DNA from 2 places in the Solibacillus sp. FSL R7-0682 genome. Region 2 is predicted to be linked to the other one. Evidence: a T-box and tRNA genes for the amino acid it is inferred to sense, from the RefSeq annotation. Region 2 holds a T-box; the other holds one or more tRNA genes.
What was found. A T-box is a leader RNA that pairs with one kind of tRNA and senses whether it is charged. The one in region 2 lies ahead of trpS (tryptophan--tRNA ligase), so its partner is inferred to be a tRNA-Trp.

Region 1 (7,482 bases), 2.7 Mb from region 2:
CGTCCCTCATTATCAGATAGTAATTGTGAGCAATTGCTGGGTAGTTCTGGTAAAATGTTTACACAGATAAGTGGTGGTGATTTCAAAACCGCACTACTTACGAGCGAAATTCGAACAGTTCACATTTAAGGAGTGATTGTAATGGCCATCAATTTAGCTGAGGCAGTAAAATTAAAAAGTATTATTATGAAAAAAATTCAAGAGCTTTCACATTCTACTCATCAATTAACTCATGTCATTATCGAAAAGGGCGAACAGCCTACAAAGCCTGAATACTCTTTAGAAATGCTAGAGGATGAGCTAAAAACATTACGTAAAGACTCACGCAAGCTTGATGCACTCACGTGCCAATATTGATCATACAATTACGTTTAACGATGAAGATATGCCAATCGTGGAGGCCATTGAATTGGCCAATCAGCTCCGTGCAGAAGTAGCCTTTTGTAAACAATTAGGCTCTGAAGAAAAGGAATCCTATTATCATAACTCTGGCGATGCAATGCTTTACCGGGTGGCTTTATTCGAGCCAATGAAATATCGAAATCGTGCAAACGAACTAGAAAAAGAAGCACATCGCTTATCGAACACTATTAATGCCAAAAATTATCAAATCCAAATTGATTTTGACGATAGCAATTACTTCTAACCTCAGGGCGGTGAGACTCCAAACTGAGTAATAACGAGTGAACTTTATGCTTTAAGCAAACTTAAATCAACCGATTAACATTCACCTGTTACACTGTTACCCTTTACTAATAACCAACCATAGTAAAAAACAGACAATCCGTGAATTAGATTTTCTGTTCACTCGTTATTAAAAGGCACCTCTCGCAATTTTTGCGAAGGTGCCTTTGTTTTATTTCTTTAAGTAATTGGCAAACACATAATTACTCTACGCCTGGTAAAACCCGTACATATTTCTCATCCGCATTTAAAATGACATCGACCCCTAATGGAACTGCAATGTTTGGCTCGCAATGACCGATCTTAAAGCCAGCAATAGTTGGTTTGTTAAGTGGTTTTAAATACCCTCCTATTACGTTTAATACCTCTTCCTCGCCGCTTGAGCCCAACATATTAAAGTCTCCAATCATAAAGCCTGCTGCCAACTCTAGCTTTCTCGATAAGCGCAATTGATTCATCATATTATCAATTTGCTCGAGTGATTCACCCATATCCTCTAGAAGGACTACTTTATTGCGTACATCGACTTCAAATTTCGTTCCTAATGTACTTACAAGGCGATTTAAGTTTCCACCTGTTATTTCCCCACGCACAGCTCCAGGTACGATTGTGCGAAGTGGTGAGATGTTTTCACCGTATTGAATTTCCATTGGCATGAATAACTGCTGGAACATCTTTTTTGAAAGCTCATCTAGCTCCCCTGTTGGACTTGATAGCATCGGCCCATGGAAAGTAACCAAATTCGAATACTCATTGACTTGTGTATGTAAAGTCGTTCCATCAGAAAAGCCCCAAATGATTTTCGGATGATCTTCAATTAATGGGTAGCTAATTTTATCAATAATACGTGAAATTCCATAACCACCTCTCACTAGAAAGACTGCCTTCACTTCAGGATCACGAATCATTTGGTGGAAATCTTCTAACCGTTCCTCATCGCTACCAGCTAAATACCCATTGTATGATTGTATTGTTTGTCCAATTTTATATTTAAGACCTAACTCGTCTAATAATGCTAATTTATCGCCTAATGCTTCCAGCCTGATTGGACTACTTAATGCAACAAGTCCAACTGTGTCACCAACGTTTAATCTTTCTGGACGGATCTTCATCTTCTATCTACCTCCATTTTCTACTGTCGTAATTGTATCATAGCGTTTTACGTAAATCCCATTGCAAATCGTTCCTATCAGCTCCTATAATAGTAAAATGAAACTTTAAACAATATTTCCACGGAATAATAGATTTCACCATCCACGCTTTTATAGGGCGAAATCATTTCTTACATAAGGAGCTGTACGACTATGAAATTTCCACCACAGCTACTACTCCTGTTAGCTACATTATTATGGGGTGGTAACTTTGTTATTGGACGTGCGATTTCTGGAGACATTCCTCCTATCACGCTCGCATTTTTACGCTGGATCGTCGCATTTTTAATTTTTTTCCCAATCACCTATCGCCGTACTAAAAAAGAATGGCCTATTCTTAAACAACATTGGGGTATTGTCCTTATATTAGCATTCACTGGGGTTGCAGCATTTAATACACTTGTCTATATCGGACTTCACTATACAACCTCTATTAATGCTTCATTAATGAATTCTTCGACGCCCATTATGATATACATATTAAGCTTTATTTTGTTAAAGGAACATTTATCGAAATATCAAATTTTCGGGACATTACTATCCCTTACTGGAGTTATCTTTATCATATCAGGTGGTTCCTTGAAAAGCCTTCTTTCATTTACGTTTAATAAAGGAGACTTAATCGTACTTATTGCTGTATTTTGTTGGAGTATTTATTCATTGCTCATCAAAAAATATGCAGGTAAATTACCAGGCAACTCTACATTTTTAGTAACGATTGCGATCGGTGCAATTATGCTTATTCCGTTTACTGCTTATGAATTACTTGCAACAGAGCATTCGATTACATGGAGCATTTCTACAATAAGTGGCATTTTATACGTAGGTATCGTTGCCTCTATTATTGCTTTTCTAAGTTGGAATACTGGAGTTGTTGCATTAGGAGCAAATAAAGCCAGCATTTATTTAAATTTCATCCCTGTATTTGCAACCATTTTTGCTGTGCTATTTTTAGATGAGCGATTATTCGTGGCTCAAATAATTGGTGGCTTAACAGTAATTGCAGGTGTAATCGTCTCTACAATAAAAAAATAGACAAAAGGAGTGCAGAAAATAATTGCACTCCTTTTCTTATTTTACCTCTGTGTAAATAACGACAACATCTGCATGAGTGTGTAAGGCACTTGCAGGGAAATCCTCGGAAATCACACCACTACGTAAGCGATCAAATGCATCTTGCTTAGTAGCCCCAGCAATTAATAATACTACCTTTTTGGCATTTAATATTGTTTGGATCCCCATTGTAATTGCTTTAGTCGGTACATCATTAATCGAATTAAAGTATATTTTATTAGCTTCACGAGTTGAGGCAGTGAGATTTACAACATGCGTACCTGTTTTAAAGGATGTACCGGGCTCATTAAATCCAATATGACCATTAACACCAATACCTAGTAATTGAATATCAATATCCCCAGCCTGTTCAATCAGTTCCTCGTAATGAGCTGCAGCATTACATAAATCATCCGTATTACCTTTTGGCACAAATATATTTTCCGGTTTTATATCAATATGATTAAATAAGTATTGATTCATATAATAATGATAGCTAGCTTTATTTGCTGGATCAATTCCAACATACTCGTCCAAGTTAAACGTTTTTGCCTCAGCAAACGAAATGTCCCCAGCTCTATACGCTTGAACAAGTTCTTGATAAAATCCTTTTGGCGTGCCACCTGTCGCCATCCCAAACACCGTATTCCTATTTTTCTTTAACTGATTTTTAAATATGTCAGCGGCTAGTTTACTTAACTCATCATAATTATTAGCCTCTATCCATTTCATATTAGTTTCTGTATTATTCAAGTAACTTCCCTACTTCCGTAAATTTAGCAAATACATTCTAATGAGGTATAATGATTTAAATTAAACTACAATATGTCCATTCTAATTGAATTCCATTAACATTTCTTCGATATAAATTAAAGTTCACAATTTTATTGAAATTATAACTGTTTTTATTAAATGAATAGCAACTCGTTCATATTAAATAAAAAAAAAAATCCTTAATTTCTTAAGGATTCTTCACGTGAATTGATACGGATACTCTAGATATTACTTAATAAACAAAACCACATACTTGCAATAATTTAGCACCCTTCGACAGTAAATAAAAAGATGACGTTTGCTATATTCAGGCTTCACCGTTTGCTATATGCCATAAAGAGTAGGAATTTATTTAATAGTAAAAACCAATTCATTATTTAACTTATAATCTTTTTGATTTAGATAAAATTCAACAGTTGCATTAACTGTAACTTTGCCAAGATCTAAATGCGTTGTATCAATGTCAGTTGTATTAAGTATGACGGGTTGACCTTTTGCAAAAGTGTAAGGAAGAGCAATATCCTCTCTCGAATAGCGTGGACTAATTTCTTCTCCAAGTTCATTCAATACTTCCGAGGTGATTAAATTTCCTCCACCTCTTACTATTACTTCGGAAGATTTCCCGTTATACAAAAGGTTTGCTTCAATATCAACTTTTTCACCTTTGGAGTATATTTTTTTATCGCTTGTAATTGTAAAAGTAAAATCATCTTCATCTGAAGAAACTATTTGCATCTTATTTAGTTGTTTATTATTTTGTTTTTCATGACTAATTGTGTTTTCATCATTATAATTACAACCAAATAGTATCAATACTAAAAGAGGAATTAAAATTGACTTAATTTTCATCTTGCACCTCCTTTTATATTAATTGGTAATAGGTGTTCTACCTAAATTCACAAAAAGCGTCAAACCCTTGTTTAATAAGGCTTTGACGCTTTTATTGTGTAAGCTACATTAAGCTAAGTATACCGATAGTCGGGGTCGAACCGACACTCCAGAAGGAACCGGATTTTGAGTCCGGCGCGTCTGCCAATTCCGCCATATCGGCAAAACAAAAAAAGAGTAAAAAAAAACCGGTTTAACCGATTTGATAAATTATGGAGGCGGCAACCGGATTTGAACCGGTGATAAAGGTGTTGCAGACCTGTGCCTTACCACTTGGCTATGCCGCCATAATATTGGAGCGGAAGACGAGGTTCGAACTCGCGACCCCCACCTTGGCAAGGTGGTGTTCTACCACTGAACTACTTCCGCAAAATAAAAAAATGGCTGGGGTACCTGGATTCGAACCAGGGCATGACGGAATCAAAATCCGTTGCCTTACCGCTTGGCTATACCCCAAAGCTTTAAATGTTTTATATTAAAAATGGGGCGACTGATGGGAATCGAACCCACGAATGCCTGAACCACAATCAGGTGCGTTAACCACTTCGCCACAACCGCCATGAAAATTATTATGTTTATTTTAAAAATTGGCAGGGGCAGTAGGAATCGAACCCACACTGACGGTTTTGGAGACCGTAGTTCTACCTTTAAACTATGCCCCTATAAAGATGGTGGAGGGGGACGGATTCGAACCGCCGAACCCTAAGGAGCGGATTTACAGTCCGCCGCGTTTAGCCACTTCGCTACCCCTCCAGGTAATGGTGCCGGCGAAAGGAGTCGAACCCTCGACCTACTGATTACAAGTCAGTTGCTCTACCAACTGAGCTACACCGGCAAAATCTTTATATGGTGGGTCAGGACGGAATCGAACCGCCGACACTTAGAGCTTCAATCTAATGCTCTACCAACTGAGCTACTGACCCATATAAATTAAATTTATTAAAATGGCGGTCCCGACCGGGATCGAACCGGCGATCTCCTGCGTGACAGGCAGGCATGTTAACCGCTACACCACGGGACCATTTGGTTGCGGGGACAGGACTTGAACCTGCGACCTTCGGGTTATGAGCCCGACGAGCTACCACTGCTCCACCCCGCGATAATACTATTTTTTTATGGTGGAGGATGACGGGCTCGAACCGCCGACCCCCTGCTTGTAAGGCAGGTGCTCTCCCAGCTGAGCTAATCCTCCATGCTGGATTTAATAATGGAAATGGTGACCCGTACGGGATTCGAACCCGTGTTACCGCCGTGAAAGGGCGGTGTCTTAACCACTTGACCAACGGGCCATTAATAAAATTGGCTGGCGGAGAGTAAGGGATTTGAACCCTTGATGCAGGGTTACCCGCATACACGATTTCCAATCGTGCTCCTTCGGCCTCTCGGACAACTCTCCAAGATTAATATGGCTCCGAAGGTAGGACTCGAACCTACGACCAACCGGTTAACAGCCGGTTGCTCTACCACTGAGCTACTTCGGAATGATTTATATGTAAGCCTAGCGACGTCCTACTCTCACAGGGGGAAGCCCCCAACTACCATCGGCGCTAAAGAGCTTAACTTCCGTGTTCGGTATGGGAACGGGTGTGACCTCTTTGCCATCATCACTAGACTTATTTTGAAAGACATTACTTATTATACTACATCTTGCATAAATATCAAGTGTTTTTTAATATTTTTTTGATGATTTTATTCATCTTTTGTTCTTTCAAAACTGGATAAACGTTTCATTGAATTTGCAATAAAATGTGGTTAAGTCCTCGACCGATTAGTATTCGTCAGCTCCATACGTCACCGCACTTCCACCTCGAACCTATCTACCTGATCGTCTTTCAGGGGTCTTACTTACTTGCGTAATGGGAAATCTCATCTTGAGGGGGGCTTCATGCTTAGATGCTTTCAGCACTTATCCCGTCCACACATAGCTACCCAGCGATGCCTTTGGCAAGACAACTGGTACACCAGCGGTGTGTCCATCCCGGTCCTCTCGTACTAAGGACAGCTCCTCTCAAATTTCCTACGCCCACGACGGATAGGGACCGAACTGTCTCACGACGTTCTGAACCCAGCTCGCGTACCGCTTTAATGGGCGAACAGCCCAACCCTTGGGACCGACTACAGCCCCAGGATGCGATGAGCCGACATCGAGGTGCCAAACCTCCCCGTCGATGTGGACTCTTGGGGGAGATAAGCCTGTTATCCCCGGGGTAGCTTTTATCCGTTGAGCGATGGCCCTTCCATGCGGAACCACCGGATCACTAAGCCCGTCTTTCGACCCTGCTCGACTTGTAGGTCTCGCAGTCAAGCTCCCTTATGCCTTTACACTCTTCGAATGATTTCCAACCATTCTGAGGGAACCTTTGGGCGCCTCCGTTACCTTTTAGGAGGCGACCGCCCCAGTCAAACTGTCCGCCTGACACTGTCTCCTACCCCGCTAAGGGGCATGGGTTAGAAGTTCAATACAACCAGGGTAGTATCCCACCGACGCCTCCTTCGAAGCTGGCGCTCCGAGATCTCTGGCTCCTACCTATCCTGTACAAGTTGTACCAAAATTCAATATCAGGCTACAGTAAAGCTCCACGGGGTCTTTCCGTCCTGTCGCGGGTAACCTGCATCTTCACAGGTACTATAATTTCACCGAGTCTCTCGTTGAGACAGTGCCCAGATCGTTACGCCTTTCGTGCGGGTCGGAACTTACCCGACAAGGAATTTCGCTACCTTAGGACCGTTATAGTTACGGCCGCCGTTTACTGGGGCTTCAATTCGCAGCTTCGCTTGCGCTAACCACTCCTCTTAACCTTCCAGCACCGGGCAGGCGTCAGCCCCTATACGTCACCTTACGGTTTTGCAGAGACCTGTGTTTTTGCTAAACAGTCGCCTGGGCCTATTCACTGCGGCTCTCATGCGCTTGCACGCTCAAGAGCACCCCTTC
Region 2 (7,482 bases):
ATTCTTCTAGACGATGAATCGTCAACTTCGAAGATGCTAAATATTCGCTACATAGAGCAACGATATCTTTTGCTTCTTGTAACTCTATATCTTGTAAATCTACAAATAAATAAAAATTGTCTTCCCATTTATAAAGCGCCGATTTCACACCAAATTGTGCGGCACGTGCTGCTAACGGTACTAACTCATCTATATCTTTAAAACGGAAACGTGCATTTTCAATTTGCTCTGCCTCTTTAGCTGACTTCCCTAACGAATTAAATAGCGATTCTTCCATTTCATTTAATTGATCTGTTATATGAAGGTCATCCTCGAAAGAACCTGCCATCGATGAAGTATCGGAATCATTATTGACAGATGCACGTGTGACAACGACCTCTAACCCAATCTCAGATGCATTAATATGAATCCAAATGGGACCATCTAAATCGAAGTAATCGTCAGTGTTTACTTCGCCAATAACATCCCAGAAAAGCTCTTCACCTTTCGCGCGATTGTACCAAATTTCTTCACGGCTATAACCGCGGTCCTCTATATCACTATACGTAATAAAAAGTTTTAACGTATTTTCATTAATGCGTTCGATGTCCATTAGACCTCAACTCCCTTCACAGTCATTCATAGAACTCCATGTCACTTCAAAAAACCATTATTTCTCTTTAGAAAGGCATATGTTATGCGTTAAAGCATCAAATAATGTCCTTACCCATGTCTATATAAAGTTACTTCCCTATAGACTAAATAGTTTAAACAGCATGTCGCTCTATAACATCGGCACCAAGTACTTTATAAAACTGTCATAAAGTATCTATAACTCTATTGTATGATGTCTTGCACTAAAATGAAAAGGAAAAACGTTGGGGAAATAAAATTATTTGAATTATTGAAATTGTATTGTACCTTCTCCTCGAAATCAAGCGTAAAATAAACAGAGCGAGGAAGATGGAATAAAGAAAATGCCAAAGAAGGCGCATAATAAGTGCAAATCAGCTGATTCAAAAACATAGCTTATAAAAATAAATATGTTACATCCTATTCTAAAAAAGAAAAAAAAGATGTTACAACCGCATATTTGCACCCGTAACATCATACATACTAATATTTAGTTGACCATACGCTGTGCTTCTTGTAACTGGTAGGCACGAACTTTACGAGGTAGGAATCGACGAATTTCATCTTCGTTATAGCCTACTTGCAAACGTTTTTCATCCAAAATAATTGGACGACGTAATAACCCTGGGTATTCTTGGATTAATTCATATAAACGTTGTAATGGTAAAGTCTCAACATCGACGTTTAATTTTTGGAAAATTTTAGATCGAGTAGAAATAATCTCATCCGTACCGTCTTCTGTCATACGTAAAATCTCTTTAATTTCACTAATTGTTAGAGGTTCAGAAAAAATGTTACGCTCTGTATATGGAATGTCATGCTCCTCTAGCCATGCTTTTGCTTTTCGACATGAAGTACAACTTGGTGAAGTAAATAATGTAACTAACATTGCCTCACTTCCTCTCTAATTGATTTCAATTGTTACACGGTCTCATCTTGTCTGGAGACTATAATATCATTCAAATTGAATGATAAAAATTCACTCATATGAAGTAAAATGTAAACATTAAAATACTTAATTTAGAATTAATTTAATTTAAGATTCTGTACTTATTATACATGAATCCCTCACATTTGGATATAGATTGTCAATAAAAAAATGACGATTCTATATACTTTTTATGCGCTGATTATCTCGGAATCACATAATTTTAATAACTCCAGTCACTTGATTAAATTTACCCTAAAAACCTACATGATAAACGTCCACTAATTTAAAAGTGATTCTCATTTAATAAAATCAATTGATAAAATAGTTTGATAATATTATTGCTATTCATATGATCATTGAATTACTACATCTAATATGACCTATTAACTTGTCTTTTATACTTTTTCAAACTTTTTTTTCGAAAAGATTGCATTTATTTCTCGCAATGCGTTATAATCACTCACAAGATTATGAAAAACTATGACGAAGAGTAGTACATTTAACGCGAATGTTTAGAGAGTCTGTGGTTGGTGCAAACAGATCATTCATTAAATGGAATGGACTTCCGAGTTAGCTTTATGAACGTTTTCCTAGTAGTAAAGCTCGTCCCTTCACGTTACGAAGAAGAGTGGCCTTTACGGGCAAGCTGGGTGGTACCGCGGATTCAACATCATTCGTCCCTTCTATAGTTATATAGAGGACGCATGATGTTTTTTGTTTTTAATGAAGAATTCGAGGAGGAAACACAATGAAAACAATCTTTTCAGGTGTACAACCAACAGGAACAATTACACTAGGCAACTATATCGGTGCCATCAAACAATTCCCTGCCTTACAGGAAGAAGGGAATGCAATTTATTGCATCGTGGATCAACATGCGATTACAGTACCTCAAGACCGACTAGAACTCCGTAAAAATATTCGCTCGCTAGCAGCAATGTATATCGCAGTTGGCATCGATCCAAAAAAATCAACTTTATTTATTCAATCCGAAGTACCCGCACACGCACAGGCAGGCTGGTTATTACAATGTGTCGCTACAATCGGTGAGTTAGAGCGTATGACACAATATAAAGATAAATCAAATGGTAAGGAAACTGTTTTAGCAGCACTGTTAACGTATCCACCATTAATGGCAGCGGACATTCTTTTATACAATACGGACATTGTTCCTGTTGGAGACGACCAAAAACAACATATCGAATTAACACGTGATTTAGCGGAACGCTTCAACAAAAAATACAACGATGTATTAACAATTCCAGACATTCAATTACCAAAAGAAGGCGCACGTATTAAATCGCTACAAGAGCCTACGAAAAAAATGTCGAAGTCAGATCCAAATACAAAGGCTACGATCCGATTATTAGATACGCCAAAAGAAATTGAAAAGAAAATTAAATCTGCCGTGACAGATTCAGAAGGCATCGTAAAATACGATGTCGAAAACAAGCCAGGCGTTTCTAATCTATTAACAATTGAGTCTGCTTTAACAGGTGCTACAATTGTTGACTTAGAAATGAAATATGAAGGCAAAGGCTACGGTGATTTCAAAGCTGGTGTTGCCGAGGCAGTTATCACACATATTACGCCAATTCAAGAACGTTATTATGCGTTAATCGATTCTCCAGAATTAGATGATATTTTAGATGAAGGCGCGCTAAAAGCTAACGCAATTGCTTCTAAAACACTTAAGAAAATGGAGAACGCGATGGGCTTAGGGCGTAAACGACGATAAACATCCCACATAAAGCACCACATAATAAATAGATTTCTACACTATTCAATATGTACAAGATGACTGCACGCCACGCATAGCCGAGCGTTCGGTAATTTAAGTACATAATAATATTACTAATTGACATTACACAAATTCCATAAAAAAACAAAAAAAGTACAAAGCGTGTCAGGTCATACCCTCCTTTGTACAATTGTACGAAAAAACAACGTGCCGCATGACGCAACACGTTGTTTTTTTCATTACAACTTATTAATTTACATATTTTTTAAATAACAAGCATGCATTATGTCCACCAAAACCTAAAGAATTACTTAAAGCATAGTCTACAGATGCGTTACGAGCTTCATTCGGAATATAGTCTAAATCACATTCCGGATCAGGATCATGTAAATTCATCGTTGGTGGTAAAATTCCTTCTTTTAAGGCAAGCACTGTAAAGATTGCTTCAATCCCTCCTGCTGCACCAAGTAAGTGACCAGTCATACTCTTTGTTGAGCTCATCGCCAGTTTATAAGCATGATTACCAAATACTGTTTTGACAGCCTGAGTTTCAAATAAGTCGTTATATGGTGTACTTGTACCATGGGCATTAATATAACCGACCTGGTCAGGCGCAACTTTCGCATCGTCCAAAGCCATTTGCATCGCACGAGCTGCCCCTTCGCCATTTGGTGCCGGTGCTGTAATATGATGTGCATCTCCTGTCGCACCATAACCTACTACTTCACCATAAATTTTAGCACCACGCTTTTTCGCATGCTCAAGCTCTTCTAGTATTAAAATTCCTGCTCCTTCACCAATAACAAAGCCATCACGGTTTTTATCAAATGGACGAGAAGCCGTCTGGATATCAGGGTTCATTGACAATGCTGTACTCGCACTAAATCCAGCAACAGCCATTGTTACTATTGGTGCTTCAGTACCACCAGTAATCATCACATCCGCGTCACCGCGCTCAATAACTTTAAAGGCATCACCTATTGAGTTTGTACCAGAAGCACATGCAGTAACAGAGCAAGAATTTACACCCTTCGCTCCTAAATAAATTGATACTTGACCCGATGCCATATCAGGAATCATCATCGGAACGAAGAATGGGCTCACTCGGCGAACGCCACGCTCTTGGAACGTTAAAAATTGTTGCTCGTGAGTTTCCATTCCACCAATTCCCGAACCAATCCAAACGCCAACACGAGGAGCCATTTCTTCAGTAATTGTTAAATTTGCATCTTTTGCAGCCATCATTGAAGCAGCTAGAGCATAATGAGTGAAACGATCCATTTTACGTGCTTCTTTTCGTTCAATATACTCTTCAATATTGAAGTCTTTTACTTCAGCTGCTACCGATACTGTAAATTTACTCGTATCAACCCGAGTCAACGGGCCGATTCCAGATTTTCCCGCAATTATATTTTCCCATGACTGTTCAGCACTGTTACCTACAGGTGTAACGGCGCCAATTCCTGTAACGACAACTCTTCTCTTTTCCATCGATTCCATACTCCCTTTTAAAATCTAATTTATTTTCTATTCATCACTCTTTTATTTTCCCCATTTCACAGCGAGAGCTCCCCAAGTAAGTCCCCCACCAAAACCAACTAAAACAACGATATCATCATCTTTAATCTTGCCTTCTGCCAAATCATCGACAATCGATATGCCAATTGAAGCTGCCGAAGTATTTCCGTAATGCTGGATCGTTTTCGACATTTTTTCTTCTGGTAACCCTAGACGTTCCCGAGCAGCTTCCATAATTCGAATATTGGCTTGATGCGGAACTAAATAATCCACATCTTCCTTTGTTAAACCTGCTTTTTCAATAACACTTAATGCTGATTCGCCCATTTGACGTACCGCAAATTTAAATACTTCTCGACCATTCATAAATATATGATTATCATTATTTAAAAATAGATGTTTACCACCTGTGCCATCTGCGCCAAGCTCGAAGGATAAAATACCACGCCCTTCAGAAACTTTACCAATAACCGCAGCACAAGCACCATCACCGAATAAGATTGCCGTATTACGATCTTCCCAATCTACAATTTTCGTTAATTTTTCTACACCTACTACTAATATATAGTCATAGCTATTACTTTCAACAAATTGTTTTGCAATCGTAGTCGCATAAATAAAGCCTGAGCATGCTGCAGAAATATCCATCGCACCACATCCTGATGCCCCTAATCGTTCTTGGATTTGACATGCGACACTTGGGAAGTTTTGATCTTGTGTGACAGTTGCAACGATAATTAAGCCAAGCTGATCCGCTGAAATCCCGGCATCTGTAAGTGCTTTTTCTGCTGCTTTAAATGCTAAATCAGATGTCTCTTCTCCTTCAGCAATATGACGGCGTTCAATGCCCGTACGTGTACGAATCCATTCATCCGATGTATCTAAAAATTTTTCAAAATCTGCATTTGTCATTACTTTTTCGGGAACATATTTGCTAATCCCGATAATCCCTGCATTCATTCATTTGCCCCCTTGTTTTCAAACATTCCCCTTTAAAAATAACACTAATTATTAGTAGTTGGTCATAATTATAGACGATAAATTATTTGAAAACAACTATAATATTTTTGACAACTTGAGGAAAAGTTGTATTCACTCTTTTATTTTTAGGTTAAGCTATGGTATGATATTGAAGATGTATTTTCATAATAACGATAGAAATAAATTCAGGTGGGGTGAATTTGATGCAATATATTATTACTTTCTTCTGGTCATTCCTATTAGTAGCAATGTTAAACTACGTAGTAAGCTCTGTAATGGGTGTAGACTTTAACTTCATGAATGGCGTAATTATTTCATTAGTATTCAGTGTATTAGTAATTATCATTGCTGCAGTGATTCCAAACGAATCAACTCCAGACGCAGAAGCTGAACATCATTAATTAAAAAAACACAACCCATGCATAGTTTGCATAAGTTGTGTTTTTTGTTTTATTTCTTAATTTTTATCTCGCCATTTTCTATTAAAATCGACAATGTTTCTCCAGCAATAACCTCACCTTTTAACAACTCCCGCGCTACAATCGTTTCTAAGTGACGTTGCACAAATCGTTTTAACGGGCGGGCACCGAATTGCGGATCGATTCCGTTTTCCACAATCCAATCCACTACATCATCTTCTACATCTAGCGTAATTTCCTGCTCTGCAACACGCGCTTGTAGCTGTTGCACATATTTCCAAGCAATCGCATGGAAGTGCTCATTTGTTAAGGCATGGAACAGAATAATATCATCCATTCGGTTAAGTAACTCTGGTTTAAAGTGCTGGCGTAAAGCTGCTAGTACAAGGGCTTCTGCTTCCTCACCTTGCTCTAAAAGGTACTGAGACCCAATATTGGACGTTAAAATGATGACCGTATTTGTAAAGTTCACCATCCTACCTTGGCTATCCGTAATACGTCCATCATCTAACATTTGCAGTAAAATATTTGCAACATCTGGATGTGCCTTTTCAATCTCATCTAATAAGACAACCGAATATGGATTACGACGAACTGCTTCTGTCAGTTGGCCACCTTCTTCATACCCTATATATCCCGGAGGTGCTCCGACTAAACGAGATACCGAATGCTTCTCCATATATTCACTCATATCGATACGTATGAAATGATCTTCCGAATCAAAAAGCTGTTCTGCTAATGCTTTAGCTAATTCTGTTTTCCCCACACCAGTCGGTCCTAAAAATAAAAAGCTACCTATTGGCTTGTTCGGATCCTTAATACCCGAACGCGCACGCCAAACTGCCTCTGTTACATAAGTTACTGCATCATCCTGACCTACTACTCGCTCATGTAATGTATCTTTTAAGCGTAGTAATTTTTCGCGTTCTCCTTCTACAAGCTTCGTGACCGGAATGCCTGTCCAACGTGAAATGATTTTTGCAATTTCTTCCTCTGTCACTTCTTCACGTAACATACGATTGCCTTCTGTATCTTTTAATTGTCGCTCCAACTCAGCAATTTCTTTTTCAAGTCTTGGAATTTGACTGTATTGCAATTCACTAACTCGTGCTAAGTTACTGTTTGTATACATAAGGTCTTCTGCCTCAGCGACAAATTTCTTCAACTGGTCTTTTTTATCTCGAACAATTTGTAAGCCATTTTTTTCAAACTCCCATTGTTCTTTCATTGTTTCCATCGATGCTTCTAACTTGTTAATATCTTCACTTAAAATTTCAAGG

Region 1: it has a tRNA-Trp gene. The T-box ahead of trpS (tryptophan--tRNA ligase) is inferred to sense a tRNA for this amino acid. The anticodon was not compared.

What each region holds. Positions count from the first base shown of each region.
Region 1 is NZ_JBBOUI010000001.1:579,319-586,800, reverse strand. It holds gene MKZ17_RS03035 (B3/B4 domain-containing protein) at 1-129, shown strand, start outside; gene MKZ17_RS03030 (hypothetical protein) at 142-357, shown strand; gene MKZ17_RS03025 (hypothetical protein) at 332-646, shown strand; gene MKZ17_RS03020 (S66 peptidase family protein) at 888-1,796, opposite strand; gene MKZ17_RS03015 (DMT family transporter) at 1,989-2,870, shown strand; gene nagB (glucosamine-6-phosphate deaminase) at 2,907-3,620, opposite strand; gene MKZ17_RS03005 (hypothetical protein) at 4,011-4,511, opposite strand; tRNA gene MKZ17_RS03000 (tRNA-Leu) at 4,632-4,713, opposite strand; tRNA gene MKZ17_RS02995 (tRNA-Cys) at 4,764-4,837, opposite strand; tRNA gene MKZ17_RS02990 (tRNA-Gly) at 4,845-4,919, opposite strand; tRNA gene MKZ17_RS02985 (tRNA-Gln) at 4,932-5,006, opposite strand; tRNA gene MKZ17_RS02980 (tRNA-His) at 5,033-5,108, opposite strand; tRNA gene MKZ17_RS02975 (tRNA-Trp) at 5,139-5,212, opposite strand; tRNA gene MKZ17_RS02970 (tRNA-Tyr) at 5,220-5,303, opposite strand; tRNA gene MKZ17_RS02965 (tRNA-Thr) at 5,310-5,385, opposite strand; tRNA gene MKZ17_RS02960 (tRNA-Phe) at 5,398-5,473, opposite strand; tRNA gene MKZ17_RS02955 (tRNA-Asp) at 5,496-5,571, opposite strand; tRNA gene MKZ17_RS02950 (tRNA-Met) at 5,575-5,649, opposite strand; tRNA gene MKZ17_RS02945 (tRNA-Val) at 5,667-5,742, opposite strand; tRNA gene MKZ17_RS02940 (tRNA-Glu) at 5,765-5,839, opposite strand; tRNA gene MKZ17_RS02935 (tRNA-Ser) at 5,855-5,946, opposite strand; tRNA gene MKZ17_RS02930 (tRNA-Asn) at 5,957-6,031, opposite strand; rRNA gene rrf (5S ribosomal RNA) at 6,047-6,162, opposite strand; rRNA gene MKZ17_RS02920 (23S ribosomal RNA) at 6,299-7,482, opposite strand, start outside.
Region 2 is NZ_JBBOUI010000001.1:3,243,724-3,251,205, forward strand. It holds gene mecA (adaptor protein MecA) at 1-592, opposite strand, end outside; gene spxA (transcriptional regulator SpxA) at 1,103-1,501, opposite strand; T-box leader at 2,015-2,228, shown strand; gene trpS (tryptophan--tRNA ligase) at 2,292-3,281, shown strand; gene fabF (beta-ketoacyl-ACP synthase II) at 3,534-4,775, opposite strand; gene MKZ17_RS16490 (beta-ketoacyl-ACP synthase III) at 4,827-5,762, opposite strand; gene MKZ17_RS16495 (YjzD family protein) at 5,987-6,184, shown strand; gene MKZ17_RS16500 (ATP-dependent Clp protease ATP-binding subunit) at 6,234-7,482, opposite strand, start outside.